Regions from separate parts of the Glaciecola sp. HA4-3 genome, predicted to be linked through region 2. Evidence: predicted binding sites of a transcription regulator. Region 2 holds the regulator's gene; the other holds the start of a gene.
What was found. Region 2 encodes FliA, which starts transcription of late flagellar genes. Its sites were predicted from a motif close to CTAAAGNTNNNNNNNNNNNNGCCGATA; they were not measured.
Positions count from the first base shown of each region.

Region 1: a site for FliA is predicted at 4,960-4,986, ahead of pomA (flagellar motor protein PomA). Genes of this name have one in related genera too.

Region 1 is NZ_CM146340.1:2,210,487-2,220,563, reverse strand. It holds gene nusB (transcription antitermination factor NusB) at 1-319, shown strand, start outside; gene thiL (thiamine-phosphate kinase) at 320-1,297, shown strand; gene ACZ1G6_RS10540 (phosphatidylglycerophosphatase A family protein) at 1,303-1,794, shown strand; partial or broken gene dxs (1-deoxy-D-xylulose-5-phosphate synthase) at 1,825-3,688, opposite strand; gene ACZ1G6_RS10530 (polyprenyl synthetase family protein) at 3,730-3,978, opposite strand; gene ACZ1G6_RS10525 (polyprenyl synthetase family protein) at 3,929-4,633, opposite strand; gene ACZ1G6_RS10520 (exodeoxyribonuclease VII small subunit) at 4,642-4,869, opposite strand; gene pomA (flagellar motor protein PomA) at 5,105-5,872, shown strand; partial or broken gene ACZ1G6_RS10510 (flagellar motor protein MotB) at 5,872-6,816, shown strand; gene ACZ1G6_RS10505 (class I SAM-dependent methyltransferase) at 6,886-8,139, opposite strand; gene ACZ1G6_RS10500 (DUF1365 domain-containing protein) at 8,156-8,905, opposite strand; gene ACZ1G6_RS10495 (NAD(P)/FAD-dependent oxidoreductase) at 8,902-10,077, opposite strand, start outside.
Region 2 is NZ_CM146340.1:1,037,987-1,048,063, reverse strand. It holds partial or broken gene ACZ1G6_RS05000 (homocysteine S-methyltransferase family protein) at 1-698, opposite strand, end outside; gene ACZ1G6_RS04995 (homoserine O-succinyltransferase) at 715-1,638, opposite strand; gene ACZ1G6_RS04990 (DUF2802 domain-containing protein) at 1,741-2,187, opposite strand; partial or broken gene ACZ1G6_RS04985 (chemotaxis protein CheW) at 2,294-2,787, opposite strand; gene ACZ1G6_RS04980 (chemotaxis protein CheW) at 2,835-3,584, opposite strand; gene ACZ1G6_RS04975 (ParA family protein) at 3,581-4,360, opposite strand; gene ACZ1G6_RS04970 (Hpt domain-containing protein) at 4,467-6,695, opposite strand; gene ACZ1G6_RS04965 (protein phosphatase CheZ) at 6,707-7,453, opposite strand; gene cheY (chemotaxis response regulator CheY) at 7,479-7,862, opposite strand; gene ACZ1G6_RS04955 (RNA polymerase sigma factor FliA) at 7,919-8,647, opposite strand; partial or broken gene ACZ1G6_RS04950 (MinD/ParA family ATP-binding protein) at 8,669-9,520, opposite strand; gene flhF (flagellar biosynthesis protein FlhF) at 9,517-10,077, opposite strand, start outside.

The sequences.
Region 1 (10,077 bases), 1.2 Mb from region 2:
CACTACTAATGACATGAAAAAAGTAGATATGGAATATTTTCAAGCCATCCTTGCTGGGGTGTCACAAGACCCAGAACGAATTGATAAAGCGTATAAAGCTTATCTAGGTAGGCTACCTGAAGAGTTAGACCCCATTGAAAAATCAATTATGCGTCTTGCGACCTTTGAACTATTAGAACGTATCGATACACCATATAAAGTTGTTATTAATGAATCTATCGAGTTAGCTAAGACGTTTGGCGCTGAAGAAAGTCATAAATTTATAAATGGTGCATTAGATAAAGCTGTCAAAACCTTAAGAGCCAACGAAAGAACCTAAATGGCGAACGAATTTGACTTAATAAAGCAGTATTTTGCAAATCCAACTTATGCGAGAAAAGATGTCAATGTTGGAATTGGAGACGATGCTGCAGTAACAATGCCCCCTCCTAATCAATTATTGGTCACGACCACTGACACCATGATTGAGCATGTTCACTTCTTAGCAGGCACCAAAGCCAGCGACTTAGCTGAAAAAATTGTTGCAGTAAATCTTAGCGATTTGGCCGCAATGGGAGCTGAACCTGCATGGCTGAGTCTATCATTGGCGATGCCTGAGGCTGACGAGCGGTGGCTATCTGATTTTGCAAAACGTTTATTTGAACTAACCGAATACTATTCGGTTCAATTGATAGGCGGGGATACTGTTAAAGGGCCACTTTCGATTACCATCACAGCACAAGGTTTTGTGCCGCCCGATAGCATGCTTAAAAGAAGTGGTGCAGCAAAGGATGATTGGATTTTTGTTACTGGAACCTTAGGTGATGCTGGTGCTGGCCTCGACATACTCATGGGTAAGCTTGATATCCAGGATAAGCAAGCAAGGGAATATCTAATAAAAAGACATCTTACTCCAACACCACGCATTCTTGCTGGCACTAGCTTAAGGCGTTTAGCAAGCGCTTGTATTGATATTTCAGATGGCTTACTCCAAGATGTACAACATATTGCTAATGCGTCTAATACCGGCGTGCTTTTACACTTAGAAAAGTTACCTCTGTCTCCAGCCTTAGGTGAAAATGTGGCTGAATTGAATGATGCACTTAAATATGCAACCACCGCTGGTGATGATTATGAACTGTTGTTTACCGTCTGTGAAGAGCATCGAACAGCAGTATTAAATGCATTAGACAGCTACGCAATCGATTATGCATGTATTGGCCAAATGACAGGGGCCACAGGGAAAGTCGATGTGCGATTAGAAAATGAAACCTATGCGCTTGAGGAGTCTCAAAGTGCAGGTTATAAACACTTTTAAATACGATGCTTAAAGAACATCGCGACAAAGTAAGCCTTTATAAACCTAGTCACTTTCTAGGTTTTGGTTTTGGGACCGGTTTAATTCCATTTATGCCCGGCACCATGGGGTCATTAGCTGCAATCCCTCTAATATTCGGTATGTCCTTTTTACCTAGTTACCTTTTTCTCATAGTGACGATATTGAGTATTTTGTTAGGCATTTTTATTTGCGAAAACGTAAGTAAGGATTTAGGGGTACATGATCATGGTGCCATTGTGTGGGATGAAATTGCGGGCATGATGCTAGTATTCATTTTTATAGATATTAATTGGCACACCCTTTTAGTAGGGTTTCTTCTTTTTAGAGTCTTTGATATATGGAAGCCTTGGCCAATAAGCTTTTTCGATAAAAACATTCATGGCGGCTTTGGTATTATGATTGACGATATCGTAGCTGGTATATTCGCAATGTCTGCCATGCACCTAGGTTACTTTTTATTAGCTAACTATTTCTAGTTAGCTAAATATTGCGTCCAATTTTTTGGTTTATGCTAAAAACCGGTCTATGGCGTCTAGAATACCATTACAATCAATACCAAGCTCCGCGTACATTTCTTGTTGCGTACCTTGCATAATAAATTTATCAGGCAAACCAAGCATAAGCACATGTGCCAAGACTTTATTAGCATGCAAGGTTTCCATTACAGCACTGCCTGCTCCTCCTTTAATTGCGCCATCTTCTAATGTGACTAGTAACTCATGTTCGTTTGCTAGTGCAATTATTGCCGCTTCATCAATCGGTTTTACAAAGCGCATATCAACAACGCTATAATTAGCGCGCTCAGCAGCTTTCAGGGCTTCTGGTAGAAGTGTTCCAAAATTAAGAATAGCGACTTTTAAACCGCTTTTTAAACGCTTACTTTTTCCTATTTCAAGCGCTTCCATTTCTTCTTTTGGCGTAACGCCTATACCTGCTCCTCTGGGGTAACGAACAGATGCCGGTTGTTGTGCAATATGTCCAGTGTATAGCATTTGGCTACATTGCTGTTCATCGCTTGGGGTCATGATAATCATATTAGGGATGCATCTTAGATATGGGATATCAAAAGCACCTTGGTGAGTTGGACCATCAGCGCCAACAATTCCAGCGCGGTCGATGGCAAATAAAACGGGTAGGTTCTGTAGGGCTACGTCATGAATCAATTGGTCATATGCACGTTGTAAAAACGTTGAATAAATAGCAACAATGGCATGCTTACCTTCTCGCGCTAATCCTGCCGCAAGTGTTACAGCATGCTGCTCAGCAATTGCTACATCAATATATTGTTCCGGATAAGTTTGTGAAAATTTCACCATACCAGAGCCTTCACGCATCGCAGGAGTAATTGCTACTAGATCTTTGTCATTTGCCGCCATATTGCACAGCCAGTTGCCGAATATTGCGGAAAAAGTTGGCGAGCTAGGCTTACTTTTAGGAAATTCTTGGGTGGTATGATCAAACTTAGGAACGGCATGCCATTTAATTGGATCTCGTTCAGCTTGTGTGTAGCCCTTTCCTTTTTTAGTGACAACATGCAATAGTTTTGGACCGCTCATGCTTCGCATATTTGACAAGGTGTCAACGACTGCGTCCACATCGTGCCCATCGATAGGCCCAATATAATTAAAGCCTAATTCTTCAAAAATAGTACCTGTGGGCTACCATACCTTTGATATGTTCTTCAGCTTTGCTGGCTAATTCTTTAATTGGGGGAACATTTGATAAAAACTTCTTGCCGCCATCTCTAATGCTATTGAAAAAATTACCTGTTAATAATCTAGCTAAATGACTATTTAAGGCGCCAACATTTTCCGAGATAGACATCTCATTATCGTTGAGTATGACTGTAAGATCTTTGTTAATATCGCCTGCGTGATTAAGCGCTTCAAAAGCTAGCCCAGCTGTCATTGCTCCATCACCAATTACGGCAACAACACGACGACCTTTAGCCTCTTTTTCTGCAGCTATTGCCATACCTAATGCCGCACTTATTGAAGTGGATGAATGACCAACGGCAAAAGTGTCGTACTCACTTTCAGCAGGCCAAGGAAACGGGTGCAGCCCGTCTTTTTGCCGAATAGTCTGCATGCGCTCACGTCTTCCTGTTAAGATTTTGTGGGGATAAGCTTGATGACCCACATCCCACACAATACGATCAAATGGCGTATTGAAAACGTAATGAAGCGCGACGGTGAGTTCGACTGTTCCTAGCCCCGAAGCAAAGTGACCACTACTTGCACTGACACTATTGAGCAAGTATTGACGAAGTTCATCGGCAATTGCTTTTAGCGATGTTTTTGGTTGCTGACGCAACTCCTGTGGGATATTCGCTTTGGCTAAATGCGGATAATTTGAAAGATCTAAACTCATTTTAATTTTTGTCTTCTTTAGTATTGGCTCTGTTGTCAGGTTTAGTAAGTACGAGTTACCATAAACTGAGCAAAGCTATGTAAATTGCTTGTGTCATAAGGCAAATTGCTTAGTGCGTTTAATGCCATATCTCTTTGTAAATGTAGCTCTTTTTGTGCGCCTTCTAATCCTAGTAGCGAAACAAACGTTGCCTTGTTTGCTTGCGCATCAGAACCTTGAGGCTTACCCAATGTATCGGTATCAGTAGTAACATCTAGAATATCGTCTTGTATTTGAAACGCTAGTGCCAATACAGTCTGCAAATGTGCCAAGCAATACTTGATGCTCTGGCAGCATATTTTGGCTCAGTAGACAGGGCATCAATATACTTGCTTTGAGCAGTGCACCTGTTTTTAAACGATGCATTTGAGTCAAATGCTCAAGACTGATATCGCTGTCTGTAGCGAGTAAATCCAAACTTTGTCCAGCAACCATGCCAGTTGCCCCAGCTGCTTGACTTAAATAAGTAATTAATTCAATTTTGCGGCTTGCGGCAAATCTTGTCATGGGCGCTAGCGATAGTATCTCAAACGCCCAACACTGCAGGGCATCACCCGCTAAAATAGCGGTCGCTTCGTCAAACTTTATGTGGCAAGTAGGCTTTCCTCGCCTTAAATCATCATCATCCATCGCAGGAAGGTCATCGTGAACAAGAGAATATGCGTGAATACACTCTAATGCTAGGGCTACGTGCTTTAGGTCTGACTCTTTGAGTGTCAACATATCCCCAACAATAAATACTAATAACGGGCGCAGCCGTTTACCGCCATTTAGCAAAGAATACCGCATGGCATCATGTAATTTCTGACTAGGTACAGGTAAGTTTTGAGCATGTTCTAAATACGCTTGTTCTAACGCATGATGAACATAATCAAGCTGGCCTCTAATTTCATTTGGCAACGACATAAACAGCCTTACTGCTCGTCAAATGTTTCTAAGTTTTCCTGACCTTGTTGTTGAGTCAAAATTTGTACTTTCTGCTCAGCATCTTTCAATAACTTTTGAGTGTGGCGCGCCAACGCAACCCCTTGTTCAAACTGCTTTAAAGAGGTCTCTAAAGGAATTTCACCGCGCTCCATTTCAAGAACAATCTTGTCCAATTCAGACATTGCATCTTCAAACGATAGTGATTCTATATTCATGTTTAATTAATCCAATATTTTATGCCATGAACCTTACCCGACAGGCCGCATAAATTCAATTGCTAGAGGAATAAAATACCGGATTTAAGAGTAAAGAATTTTCTCACTTTGCCGTTATTCCATTTGAAGTCTAGTTACTATTCAATTGGTGAATTAAATAGTGGCATAGTTTTTTCATACTTTATGGCACAAACACATATTTTTTATTTGATATTTATACTGGTGGGAGTTAACCGTGGATTTAGCAACAATAATAGGCTTTATTGGCGCAATAGGCTTCGTTATTATGGCGATGGTACTTGGTGGTGATTTAGGGATATTTTTCAATGTGCCTTCAGTATTGATTGTCTTTGGTGGCACTATATTTGTTGTCGTAATGCAATATCCCTTGTCTCAGTTTTTAGGTGCTGGCAAGGTGATTGCAAAAGCTTTTTCTTTCAAAATTCAAACACCAGATGAATTAATCGAACAAATTGTTGATATGGCGGATAAAGCTAGAAAAGGCGGTTTTTTGGCGTTAGAGGAAGCCGAAATTGACAATGCATTTATGCAAAAGGGCGTTGATATGTTGGTTGACGGTCATGATGTAGATGTCGTTCGTTCAACGATGGGCAAAGATATTTCAAATACAACCGAGCGCCACGAAGCAGGATCGGTCATTTTCAAATCAATGGGAGATGTAGCTCCAGCAATGGGAATGATTGGCACCTTGGTTGGTTTAGTTGCGATGCTGTCCAACATGGACGACCCCAAAGCAATTGGACCTGCGATGGCAGTTGCATTGTTAACAACATTATATGGCGCTATTTTAGCGAACCTATTTTGTTTGCCAATCGCGTTTAAACTAAGTGTGCGTTCAGTTGAAGAGAAACTGAATCAAAGTCTAATATTAGACGGCATTTTAGGGATTGCTGATGGACAAAATCCTCGCGTGATTGAAGGTGTCTTGAAAGGATATTTAGCCGAAAGTAAACGTGAAGTCGCAACCGAGGAAGTAGCGTAATGGAAGAGGAAGAATGTCCAAAATGCCCCCCGAGGGTCTACCCGCTTGGATGGGTACATTTGCAGATCTTATGTCCTTACTCATGTGCTTTTTTGTCCTGTTATTGTCGTTTTCTGAAATGGATGTGAAAAAATTTAAGCAGATAGCAGGTTCAATGAAGTTTGCTTTTGGGGTGCAAAATAAAATCGAGTTGAAGGATATACCAAAAGGTACGAGTGTTGTCGCGTTGGAGTTTAGACCCGGCAAGCCAGACCCCACACCAATTGAAACCGTACAGCAAATAACTCAAGACATTACTAAGCCAATGCTCAACTTCCAAGAAGGTGATGACGACTCTGCTGGTGGACGCCAAAAGCAACAGGGTTCATTTAGAGGCGGCCAGTCACCACAGACTGCAAACCAAACGGCAGCAGCCGCAGCGGCAGCTGCTCAACAAGATCAAATCGAAGAGAACAAGAAGCGAGTAGAAGAGTTATTACAAAAAGAAATTAAAGATGGTGCAATTGACGTTGAAAATTTGGGGCAGCAAATCGTTATTCGTATTCGTGAGAATGGTTCATTTTCTGAAGGTTCAGCATTTCTTCAACCGCAATTTACGCCGATAATTCGTAACTTAGGCCTTTTGCTAAACGATATGCCTTGGCACGATAGAAATTACTGGGCACAGTGATAGTGGTCACGTTGCCAATGAGTTATATCGCTCAAACTGGGATTTATCAGCACAACGAGCGGTGGCTGTTGCTGAGGAATTAAGATTGGCACGCGGGTTTGATGAAACGAGAATGAGAGTAATTGGCAAAGCGGCAAATGAGCCTATTACTGGTGGAGAGACAGCACAAGCAAGGGCGCAGAATCGAAGGGTTGAAATTGCTATTTTGCAAGGTAAGCCCAAATTTTCTGACCCAATCTCTGTTTTAGAAACTGAATCAGAGCAAGACCCTTAAGCCGATATGCTAAGCACTTTATAAAAAAGCCCACATGATATATCTGGGCTTTTTTGTACTTGCAATCGTTTACCGTACGATGCCTTGTCTAAAATGCGGCTTTCTAATAACCAGTTGAACAGTGCTAATTGCTCTTTCCATAAAGCCGCCCTCACAATAGTTAAGATAATACTGCCACATCCTCCTAAATCGTTCATCGTATCCGTCGTCTGCCAAAGCATTAGTTTGCTGATTAAATGCCTCAAACCAGTCTTTCAAGGTTTTTGCATAATCAAGTCCAATGTCATGCACATCAGCAATTGACATATCAGTGAATTTCTTTAAATGCTGATTAATGACCATCTGGGAGGGCAAAAAACCACCTGGGAATATATATTTCTGAATAAAATCAACACTATTGGCGTAGCTGTCATACCGTCTATCATCGATAGTGATGGATTGTAGCAACATCAAACCATCTGGTTTGAGTAAAGAAGCACATTTGTCAAAGAAATTAGAAAGATACTCTTTGCCAACCGCTTCTATCATCTCAATCGATACTAATTTGTCATATTTACCCTCAAGTAAGCGGTAGTCTTTTTTGAGCAAGGTTATTTTGTCGCCAAGCGCTTCTTTTTCTATCCATTGCGTCGCAAAGGCATGTTGCTCATCAGATATCGTTGTAGTGGTAACCTTACAGCCATAATGTTTTGCTGCATATATTGCCAGTCCTCCCCAGCCGGTGCCAATTTCAACCAAATGATCGTTTTCGCTTAGTTGAAGTTTGTCACAAATGGTGCGTAGTTTATATTCTTGAGCTTGAGCCAAAGATGCATTTGCATCAGGGTAAATTGCAGATGAATACATCATTGATTCATCCAAAAATTTTGTATACAACTTATTACCTAAGTCATAGTGCGCTGAAATGTTCTTTTTGGCTTGTTCTGTTGAGTTTTTATTTGCTAAGTGACTAATTTTGTTAGCTGGCATTGTTAGCCATTTAAACTTTTTCTCCCATTTATCAAGTGTTTCCAAGTTTCTTGCAAAGATACGAATAACATTGGTTAAATTAGGGGTGTCCCATAAATTATCAGTAAACGTTTCACCAGAAGCAATACTGCCACCAAATACCAATTTAGGGTAAGCCGCATAGTCAATAATGTTCACAATGGCATGTAAATCATCGTCTTGATTCCCAAATTTGCCCACTTCTTGTCCATTTTCTTGAATGATAAGATGCCCTTTGGGTAGATGTTTAAGAGCAGCAAAGAAAATTGACTTACATGTTCTCTCCCAAAATGTAATTGAAGATGAATCTTGCATAGTTTGTTCAGCATGTGACATTAGTCTTTCCTTATTCTCAAGGGTGCGTATAAATTGGAACACGTTTAATAAATAATTTGACTGCTTGCCAATAAATCCCAAGTACTGTTTTTATAGTCATGCTAGGGATTGAGAGTAGACAAGCGTTAATGTTTGAATCATTGAGCGCTTTTTTACGCATATTAATTGCAGCTTCAAAGTGTTTTGTTTGTTTATAGCAGCTCAAATGAAGGCGCAGGTCTTCACTTGGTTGCTGGATTTTCCATTTATATTGCATATCCATTGGGTTAAAAGGTGATACATGGAAAGACTTCTGAGAGTCATCCTGCTTATCTAAGTCAACAAGATAGTGGTGTCGTTTGTTCCACGGCGTGTTGCTCACTTCCGCTAACATATGTGTAAATAAGCCATCATTGTTACGCAAGTAATAAAAGTTTACTGGGCTAAAATACATACCAAAAGTGCGCATTTGACATAACAAAAAAATGTCGCCTTCAAGAGGAGTATTAGCGAGTTCACTCATACGAGCTAAAGCGACTTCTTCTAGCGGTAAATCTGCATCATATAAATAATCACTTCTGCAAAAGTTTAATAAAGAAAAGCCGCTTGACTTGCTTTGTGTATTAAAGCGTTTGTTTTCATTAGCAAGCGCCTGCACTTCCGAAAGCTTTATCCAAAATAAGTATATTTTATAGGTGAATTCGTGAATTTTTGGCTGACTACGCTTGTGATACACCTCGCCAGTATAAATCGCACTTTCAAAGTCGCTCAAACAAGCATCACTCATAGAGAGGCTCCGAAACGTTTACACACATCTAGGGCACTTCTGACACCATCTTCATGAAAGCCGTTGTACCAATATGCACCACAAAAATGAAGGCCGTTTTTACCGCAAACTAGCGCTCTTTTTTGTTGCGCTTCAACCATACTTGGGCTGAACTGAGGATGCGAATAATTATATGACCCTAATATCTTACTAGGATCTATTTGAGCGGTGTTGTTTAGCGTGACGCAAAACGTAGTGTCGCTTTGGATACGTTGAAGAATATTCATATTATACGTCACGGCGGCTGGCGCACTAATTTCATCTTTTTTGCCGCTAATACGATAGTTCCAACTTGCCCAAGCTAAGCGCCTATCGGGTAGCTGCGACTCATCAGTATGCAAAACAACATCGTTTTCAGCGTAAGGGATAGCGCCTAATACGTCATTTAGATCTTTCGCAAAATCAGATTCAAAACTGTCAGTTTGAAGCATCGACAAAGCTTGGTCGCTATGGCAAGCAAAAATGACTTGATCATAGTGTTCAGACTCCCCATTGCTAACAACACAATAAGTATCGTCTTTTTTTGCCACACTACTTACCGGACTTGATAGTTTTATTTTATCTAAGTAAGGCGCCGTTATTGGGCCAACATACTGATTTGAGCCACCAACAATTGTGTACCATTGCGGTCTGTTTGTTATGTTCAGTAAACCATGATTATTGAAAAAACTCAGAAAGAACGAAAGTGGAAAATTGGCCGAAGCTTCCAGACTTGTAGACCAAATAGCAGCGCACATTGGCAAAATGTAGTTATCTACAAACGCATCACTTAGTTTGTGAGATTTTATAAACTCTAGTAACGTGATGTTTTCGGTATCTAAATTTGCCTCGATATGAGCTTTACATACTTTGTTAAATTTGACTATATCTAAAGTAAGGCGATAGAAGCGAGGTGAGAAAAGATTCCGCCTTTGTGCAAAAAGTGAATTTAGATTGTTGCCATTATATTCTAGTGAGTTAGATAAGTTCTTTACACTAAAGCTCATTTCGGTAGCTTGAGTAGGCACCTCTAAACGCTCTAGCAATTTGATGAAGTTGGGATATGTCCACTCATTGTATACGATAAAACCAGTGTCAATGGCATATTCTTTCCCATTAACCTTAACGTTTTTTGTAGCCGTGTGACCACCTAT
Region 2 (10,077 bases):
GCTTCTGTCGTTTGTCCCGATAACGTTCTTCCTGAGGCGTCGGTAATAGTACCTGAAACCATAACAGGCAGACGCACATCAAGATTTTCAAATACCTCTTCAACTGCATAAGCAGCTGCTTTAGCATTTAAGGTATCAAAAATTGTTTCAAGCATTATTAGGTCGACCTTACCTTCAATTAAGGCCTGAGTCGCTTCTTTATAATTAACAACAAGCTCGTCAAAATTTACATTTCGGTTTGATGGGTCGTTTACATCTGGCGATATTGAAGCCGTTCGGCTTGTCGGTCCTAAAACCCCTGCAACGAACCTAGGCTTGTTAGGTGTTTTTTGCGTCATTTCGTCACATGCTTGTCGAGCAAGTGCCGCGGCTGCGAGGTTAATCTTTACAACTTCATCTTGCATGTCATAGTCAGACATCGAAATCGCGGTCGCGTTAAAAGTATTGGTTTCAATAATATCCGCGCCCGCTAACAAATATGCCGTATGAATATCTTTGATCAACGAAGCTTGTGTAATCGATAGCAAATCATTATTACCTTTAAGATCGCAGTGCCAATCAGCATATTGATGACCTCGGTAGTCTTGCTCACTTAATTTATGGTCTTGAATCATTGTGCCCATACCGCCATCAAGCACAAGAATGCGTTGCTTAGCTATATCATACAGTTGTTGACTGATATCTGATGTTGTTTCCATGTTGATCGATCTTCTCTTAGCGTCCGCTCAATTGACTTAAGTCATAAGGGGTAGTTTGATAAACGTAATAATTTAGCCAGTTTGTAAATAGCAAATTACCATGAGACTTCCATCTCACTTTTACATCTTGTGAGGGATCATTATTATGATAATAATTCACAGGTACGTTTGGCTCTGCGCCTGACTCTTTATCTCGTTTGAACTCTTGATCCAAAGTCAATGGATCATATTCAGGATGCCCAGTAGCAAACACCATTCTTTTATCTTTAGTGGCCGCAAGATAGACCCCCGCATCATTAGACTTTGCTAATACACTAAGCTCATTAACTTGATAATAATCATCATCTGTAATGTAGGATATTCTAGAGTGTGGTGCCCAAAACTCAGGATCAAATCCCCTCATTAACTCATTTTTGTCTTGCAATACTGTATGTGCAAAGACACCCGATAGCTTATGTTGACTGACTTGTTTATTAGTCTGATAAAAATGATACATAGCAGCATGTGCCGCCCAACAAATATAAAAGGTTGATTGCACGTTGTGCTTTGCCCAGTCCATTAACTCACACATTTGAGGCCAATATTTTACCCGTTCATAAGCAATATCACCTAATGGCGCACCCGTCACAATTAAACCGTCGTATTGCTTTTTTTGGGCGCCGCTAAATACAGTATAAAAAGCATTCATGTGTGAAATCGGCGTATTTTTAGGGACTGATTCATCAATGCGAATCAAGTCAATATTAATCTGTAAAGGAGTATTGGATAACAAACGTAGGATTTGAAGTTCTGTTTCAATTTTGTTTGGCATCAAATTCAAAATACCTACCTGCAAAGGTCGAATATTTTGGCGACTTGCGCGAGCACTATCCATTGCAAAAATATTTTCGTTTTGCAATTCCTCTAGGGCGGGTAATTCATCCGGCAATTTAATAGGCATTAGCCACTCCCGTCTTATCACGATTGGGTATGAGTGCCTATTGTGTAGATTACACGCTAAAAGTCAACATATTTACGTCTAGACGTCTAAACATTTAGATGTTTATTTGTTTTCGCGCCGATGTAGGCTAATAAGAATTTCAGCTTCTGCTCTAGGTAGTTCACATGCTTCCATAATATCTTCTAAGCTTGCCCCACTAGCGACTAATTTCGTTGCCTTGCTATACATCTTTAAAGCAGGGTCATCTTGTTCTAGTTTGTCGGTTTGATGTGCAAGTTTCGTGAGTTTATTATCGATATCAGATACACGTGCATCAAGGATTGACACTAGTGTTTGTGATTCATTGTCAACTGCATGGTTGCGCTGACTTAGCTTTTCGTCAATCGAAGCACTAAGCGTCTTATGCGATTGATAAAGATCGTTTATCAGGGATATCGAACGATTTAGACGCTTGTTTACTCGCACTATAAAAACGCATAAAACTAGCACCATACATAATAAAAGCACCATCGATAACATTACGACTTCAGGTGTCAAAAATTCGGCCATATTCAGAAAATCACTTTTGGTAGTAGCGTTGCAAATAGTAATATGAATATAGCAAAACGGCTGGTAAAAACCAGCCGCTTGCTAAAACTCTATGACATGTAAATGTCTATAATGACATCACATCATCCCAGTCTTCATCTGAAAGTAGCTTATTTAAATCAACTAAAATAAGTAACTCATCTCCTTGATTACTGACACCTTGAATGAATTTAGCACTCTCTTCTGTTCCCACATTTGGCGCACTGTCGATTTCTGAAAGTTTAAGGTCCACAACTTCAGCAACACTATCAACCAAAATACCTACCACGTTTTCATCTGATTCAATAATAACAATTCTAGAATTGTCTGTAATTTCTGAAGGAGGTAGTCCGAACCTTGCACGAGTATCAATAACGGTGACGACATTACCTCGCAGGTTAATAATCCCCAACACGTAATTAGGCGCACCATGAGTACCGGGGCTATTTCTGTATACCTAAGTACTTCTTGAACCTGCATAACATTGATGCCGTAAGTCTCGTCATCAAGGCGATATGTGACCCATTGCAATTCTTGTTCACTTTGCTCTGAGTTATTTGATGTAGTTCTTTCTTCAGACATTCGCTGTTGCTCCGCTCAATATCGTTGTGTTGATGTTCATAGTCTTGTTAATTAAGCACAACTTGTACCAAATTTGCACCGTCAATCAGTGCGCACATTTTGTCCTTTACCATACCTGCAAGCCAAGGGCGTTTGGTCATCTGTGAGTCTTTTGACCATTTTAAATCTTGCTTTGACAAAGACTGACTGGTAATTACTTCATCGCAGCATAATGCATAGTCAGACTTACCTAATTGAATTGCATATTGATATGTATCGTCAGTTGTTCGATTTTTATTACCTTTATCTCCTAAAAACCACGCACTGGCATCAATACATTGTAGATTTTTCTCATTGCCCAGCAACACGCCTTTAAACCATCTTGGTTTGCCCGGTAGAGTTTTGAGTTGCGTTATTTTAGTAATACTGCCCAATTCGATTAATGGAATAGCTAATGTAATGTCTGATAGTCTAAATATTAGGACACTAAAATCTTGAGGTAAGCTGTCGAATAAAGAGATAGTTGGGTTTCGCAAACCATCATGGTATATCGGTTCTTTTGTAGGATTATTGCAAGGCTGGTGCTTAGCATTTTCATTATCAAGCTGAACATCTACATTATCATTATCTATCTGAGATATTTTGGTATCAATGTTATCAAATAGTGCAGATAAACTGCTTGTTTTATCCAATAAGACCCTTGGCTCTTCTGGCACTGTACTGTTTGCAGTTTCTTGCTCAATTTGTGTAAAAGTTAAGTCCTGCAAGTAATCATCTAAAGCTTGTTTTGCATAACTGGTATGATGTATTTTTTTCATGAACGTTTCACTTTTATCATAGCTACTTGAGATAAGTCATTAATCAACTTTTCATATGCAAAGGCGCCTTTTGAATGAGGCGCTACTGTAGAAATGGAGCAGCCTTGGACACTGGCTTCTCTAAATTTTGTATCGTTTGGTATATATCCTTTCCACACTATGTCTTTATATCGCTCACGCATTGACTTATATCCTTGTACACAGGCATTTAAGCGACGATCAAACATGGTTGGTACAATTATGACGCTAGGGTTTTTAAACAAACTAGAGCGCATCATATCGATTGTCTTAAGCATTGAGTGCGCACCTTGTATCGCCATATACTCTGTTTGTGTAGGGATAATGATGTGATCAGCTGCGACTAAGGCGTTAACCATCAATACACCTAAACCTGGTGGGCTATCAATTAACACATAATCAAACTCATGTGAGGACTTGTCGATATTTTCAATAATTTTGTTTAATAGTAGGCCCTTGCCTGGAGTATCACCAAGACTTTTATCCAAGGTTGCCAATGCCATATGAGCTGTAATCATCGATATATTAGTGTGACTTGTTGGTAATATGGCGTCATCAATTAGCGACTGTAAATGTTGAGGCGATAATGAAGCCATAAAAACATCATACAAGGTAATATTGCTATCACTATCAAGACGAAAATAATGCGTAAGGGACGTTTGCGGATCTATGTCGATAAGCAAAACTTTATGCCCCAATTTACTCAAGGCCGCTGCCATAGAAACGGCACTCGTCGTTTTACCGACCCCCCTTTTGATTGACCAGCGTCCACGTTTTCATGGATTGAACTACGCCTTATTTATAAATCCGAATCAATACGCTATGCATAGCGTTTCAATAGACTTGGGATATCAAGTATAAGGGCTATCCCTCCATCTGAGGTAATTGTCGCCCCAGCCATACCTGTAGTGTTCCTTGCAGCAAGGTATCTAAAGGTTTGATCACCACTTCTTCTTGACCAATAAGTGAATCAACAACAAAACCAACTTGCTGTGTTCCAATTTGCGTCACTACCACATGTCCAAGTGCACGATCCGATTCACCACCATTTGGGTTCAGCCATTCACTAAGATAGAACAATGGGATTGCCTTTGATCTGACGATCATCGTAAGTTGATTATCAACTGTATTTGTCTTACTTAAATCCATATTGATAATTTCATTTACCGAGCCAAGTGGAAGCGCGAAAGTCTGTTGACCAACCACTATCATCAAGGTAGGCAAAATCGCTAGCGTTAGGGGCACTTTAATTTCTAGAGTTGTACCTTCACCTAAAGCTGAATTGATGCTGACCGCACCATTGAGTTGGTTAATTTTTGTTTTTACCACGTCCATACCAACACCACGACCAGAAATATCACTTATTTCGGTTTTGGTAGAGAACCCGGGGGCAAAAATCAAATTAAAGGCTTCAACATCCGACATTCTTGCTGCTGCATCTGCATCTAAAACACCTCTGTCAATCGCAATGCCTTTTAGCTTTTCAGCGTCCATTCCTTTACCATCATCAGCAATGGTCAATAGAATATGATCACCTTCTTGTGAAGCTGCTAGTTTGACCGTTCCCATTCTAGGTTTACCTGCTGCTTCTCGTTCATCAGGCATTTCAATACCATGATCAACAGAGTTTCTGACAAGGTGAACCAAAGGATCGGCAAGTGCTTCTACTAAATTTTTATCTAAATCAGTTTCTTCACCTTCCAGCACTAAGGAAATTTCTTTTTTCAGGGTGCGAGCCAAATCTCTAACGACTCTTGGGAAGCGGCCAAACACCTTTTTAATAGGCTGCATCCGCGTTTTCATTACCGCACCTTGCAAATCGCCAGTCACGACATCTAAATTTGCAATCGCTTTGGTCATGCTTTCGTCGGCATTGGTAATACCTAAGCTAAGTAAACGATTTCTCACTAGTACCAACTCACCGACCATATTCATTATTTGGTCTAATCGCTTAGTATCGACTCTAACGGTCGTCTCAGCTTGTGGTGCAGCTGGTTTCGAATCTGGTTTTTTGGCAGCAACAGGGGCTTTAGGCTTAGCAGCACTTGATGCTTTATTGTCAGCTTTTGCTGCAGGTTTTTGTGTAGCCGGCTTTTTAGTATCTTGCGTTTTTGGCGCTGCTTTTTGTGCCGTTTTCACATCGTCTTTAGCTTTATTTACCGCATCAGAGTTTGTAGGTACTTCATTGGCAACTGGCGCGGGACCTTGCCCTTTGCCATGCAGATTATCTAATAAAGCTTCAAATTCTTCGTCGCTAATTTCATCATCATCGTTATTGCCCGCGACTGCAGGTGCTGCAGGTTCCTGCGGTTTGGCAGATGACGCATCAGAGGTAGAAAACCCACCCTTGCCATGAAGCTCATCAAGCAGCGCTTCAAATTCATCATCGCTAATATCATCACTACCCGCATTATCATCTGGCTTATCTGAAGACGTATTTGGTTGTGGAGCGCTGGTTTGTGAAGCATTGGTTTGTGAAGAAGTATCTTGGGTAGCACTTGGGCCAGATTTACTGCCATGCAGTTCATCAAGTAGCGCTTCAAATTCATCATCTGTTATTTCATCGATACTTTCAGTGCTTTCACTTTTATCTGCACTTGTATCATTTTGAGGTTCTACAACGACTTCTTGAGGCTCTTCGACTTGCGCTGGTGACTGTTCTTCATCACTTGAAGCCGTAGTAAAAATATCCTCACCTTCTTGCTCTGGTGTGCTTAGCTTGTGCAATATATCGATAAGTTCAGCTGGCGCAGCTTCAAGCGGTTCACGTGATTTTACTTTTTCAAACATGTCTACAACCACATCGGTTGCTTGCAATATCACGTCCATTAGCTCTGGAGTCAGAGTACGTTGACCATTGCGCATAATGTCAAACACGTTTTCAGCGCCGTGACAAATATCGACTAATTCGGTAAGCGATAAAAATCCGGCTCCACCTTTTACAGTGTGATAACCTCTAAAAATGGCATTGAGTAGGTCTGCGTTATCAGGGTTGTTTTCAAGGTCGACAAGCTGCTCTTGAAGCTGCTCAAGGATTTCCCCTGCTTCAACTAGAAAATCTTGTAAGATATCTTCATCCATTTCAAATGACATTATCGAACCCCCTAAAACCCTAAACTAGACAACAAATCATCGACGTCGTCTTGTCCGTTGACCACATCATCTCGAGAAGAGGCGTTTACAATTGGCCCTTCAGCTTTTACCTTATCGTCAGTTTTGATAGAAGATTGAGGTTTATCTCTATTTGTTTCCGCGTCACTAAACGTGGCAAGCATATCAACTAAGTGCGTTTCAACTTCGTTAACTAGGCTGATTACTTGCTTAATCACCTGCCCCGTTAAATCTTGATAACCTTGTGCCATAAGCACTTCCGTTAAGCTATTATTTAATTCTCTTGAATCATCTTTTGCGTCGGTTAATAGTTTGTCTAACTCAACACAAAGTGTTTTAAACTCGCCAACTTCAATTTGGCGGCTCATCAGCTTTTTCCATTCAGGTAATATACTTTCTAAACGATCATTAAGCTGTTCTGCTAAAGGCATACTTTTTTCAACTGCATCCATTGTGCTGTTGGCAGCTTTTTCAGTTTCTTGTATTACATACTCTAAACGAGAGGTGGCATCTGGAATCTCTGATTGCATGAGCATGCTCAAGCGTTCGTCAAGTTGAAAGTTTCTGAGCGAGTCATGTAATTGACGCGTCAACTTCCCCACTTCTGAAAATAATTCGGCTGATTCCTCTAGCGCGATGGTATGAATGATATCGTTAGCAGACTCTATATCTTGCTCTTCTAGAAAAGACACTAGCTGTTTAGCTTGCTCTAAACTTATCAAAGGTTCTTCTTGAGACATCGACAATGCCCTTTTTGTTGGAATATTAACCTAGGCGTTCAAAAATTTTGTCTAATTTTTGCTTGAGTGTCGCAGCTGTAAATGGCTTAACAACGTACCCATTTACGCCAGCTTGAGCTGCTGCGACGATTTGCTCTTTCTTCGCTTCAGCCGTCACCATTAAAACAGGCAAGTGTTTTAACTTGTCGTCAGAACGAATAGCTCTCAATAGATCAATACCTTGCATGCCAGGCATATTCCAATCAGTGACGACAAAGTCAAAATCACCTTGGTTAAGCATTGGCAAAGCGGTATTACCGTCATCTGCTTCTTGAATGTTGGTAAAACCTAGGTCTTTTAGCAGGTTTTTGATGATACGACGCATTGTTGAAAAATCATCAACCACTAGGATTTTCATATTCTTATCCAAAACTACCTCCGCAATGGATCTTTGTTAATTGCTGCATTAATTATTGTTCGACTCAGTTACTGTTCGATTCGCCATGATTGCATTTTTGACTTCAATTTAATCATCGCTTGCGAGTGTATTTGACTGACACGAGATTCACTGACATCGAGCACTTCACCTATTTCACGCAAATTAAGCTCTTCGTCATAATACAAAGACAAAACAATCGCTTCACGCTCAGGCAATGTGGTAATCGCCTTTGCTAATGCTTTTTGAAATGAACCTTGCATCAAGTCTTCAAAAGGTTTATCGGCACCTTTTGATTCTTCCGTAGTTAAAACATCTTCACTGACACCTAAGTCTTCAATTCCGACCAATTTTCCAGCATTAACTTCACCCAACATTTGATGATATGCATCCAAAGAAACCTCAAGTTTTTCAGCAACCTCAGTGTCTCTAGCGTCTCTGCCTGTGGCTCGTTCAACTTGATTAATCGCTTCGGTAATTGCGCGAGAATTTTTATGCACCGAGCGCGGTGTCCAATCCCCTTTACGTATTTCATCAAGCATGGCACCTCTAATTCGAATGCCGGCAAACGTCTCAAAGCTAGCACCTTTGTTACCGTCAAAATTGCGCGCTGCTTCTAAAAGACCAATCATGCCCGATTGAATTAGATCATCTACCAACACGCTTGCTGGCAAACGCGCTAATAAATGATGCGCAATTCGTTTGACCAAAGGCGCATGCTTTTCAACAAGTTGGTTCTTGTCTATTTGTTGTTGATATCCTGTCACTTTAGTACTCACTCTGGTTTACCTACTCGTACTCTAATCTTGGAGAGAAACAAGGTTTTCTATAAAGAATTCCAAATGCCCACCGGCTTGCATGGGAACTGGCCAAGTTTGCAAGTCCTTTGCAAAATTTGATATTGCTTTTGATGCAGGCGAAGTGGGAAAAGCCTCCACAATTGCATTTTGTTTACGCACTGAGTTTCTAATGTTTTCGTCAAATGGCACGATTGCTGCCAACTCAAGAGCAACATCCAAAAACCTGCTTGTCACTTTTGATAACTTGTTAAACAACTCCTAGCCTTCTCGTTCTGATCTCACCATATTGGCAACGACCTTGAATTTGAAAACGCCTTGTTCTTTGTTCAATAACTTTATTAATGCGTAGGCGTCTGTTAAAGACGTGGGTTCATCACACACTACCAAAACAACATCTTGGGAGGCTTTTGAAAAGCTAACCACCATATCTGAAATACCCGCTGCTGTATCAATTAGCAGGATATCGATAGGCGTTTGCAACTCGCCAAATGCTCTGATTAAGCCCGCATGCTCATGAGGGCTTAATTCTGTCATCGCTTTGGTGCCCGATGTGGCAGGCGCAATTTTAATCCCGTAAGGCCCTGTGACTAAGACTTCATCTAGCGTGCAGTCTCCGCTAAGCACGTGAGATAAGTTTCTTTCAACACGTAATCCCAGCATAACATCAACATTTGCCAAGCCTAGATCAGCATCAAGTACCATCACTCGGCTACCATTTTTTGCTGCTGCGATTGCAGTATTAAGTGTGATATTGGTTTTTCCAACACCTCCTTTACCACCGGTAATCGCAACCACTTTTACTTGTTTGCTTTTATTCATGCTACGTAAACTACTTGCTTGATCTTCAATCATAGTGAACTCGCGTTGCTCATTTCATCCATATGAGCGTCGTTGTTGTATTTTTGAAATAGTTTGGCTGCAATTAAGGTAAGATTTGCAGAATCAGCCAGTTTGATATCTTCTGGTACCCGTTGCCCGTCAGTCACATAACTTAACGACAAATCGTTTTCAATCAATACGCTTAGCGCCTCTCCTAAGCTGTAACACTCATCTAGCTTAGTAAATATGCAACCTTGAATATCGGTCGATTGATAGACTTTCACCGTTTGATTTAATACTTGATACTGAGCGCCTGCAGGCAAAACTAAATACTTGCGAATATTAACTGAAAGCTTATTCTCATAGTCGCTTAACTGCTGGATGAGACGACTATCGCGTTGACTGAAGCCTGCAGTGTCAATTAACACTAATTTTTTATTTCTAAGCTGATATAACACATCACTAAGTGCTTGTGAGTTGTGCGCTTTTTTTACTGCACACCCTATGATCTTGCCATAAGTGGCTAATTGCTCATATGCGGCTATACGATAGGTATCGATAGTGACTAATGCTACTTGTTCAGGTCCATA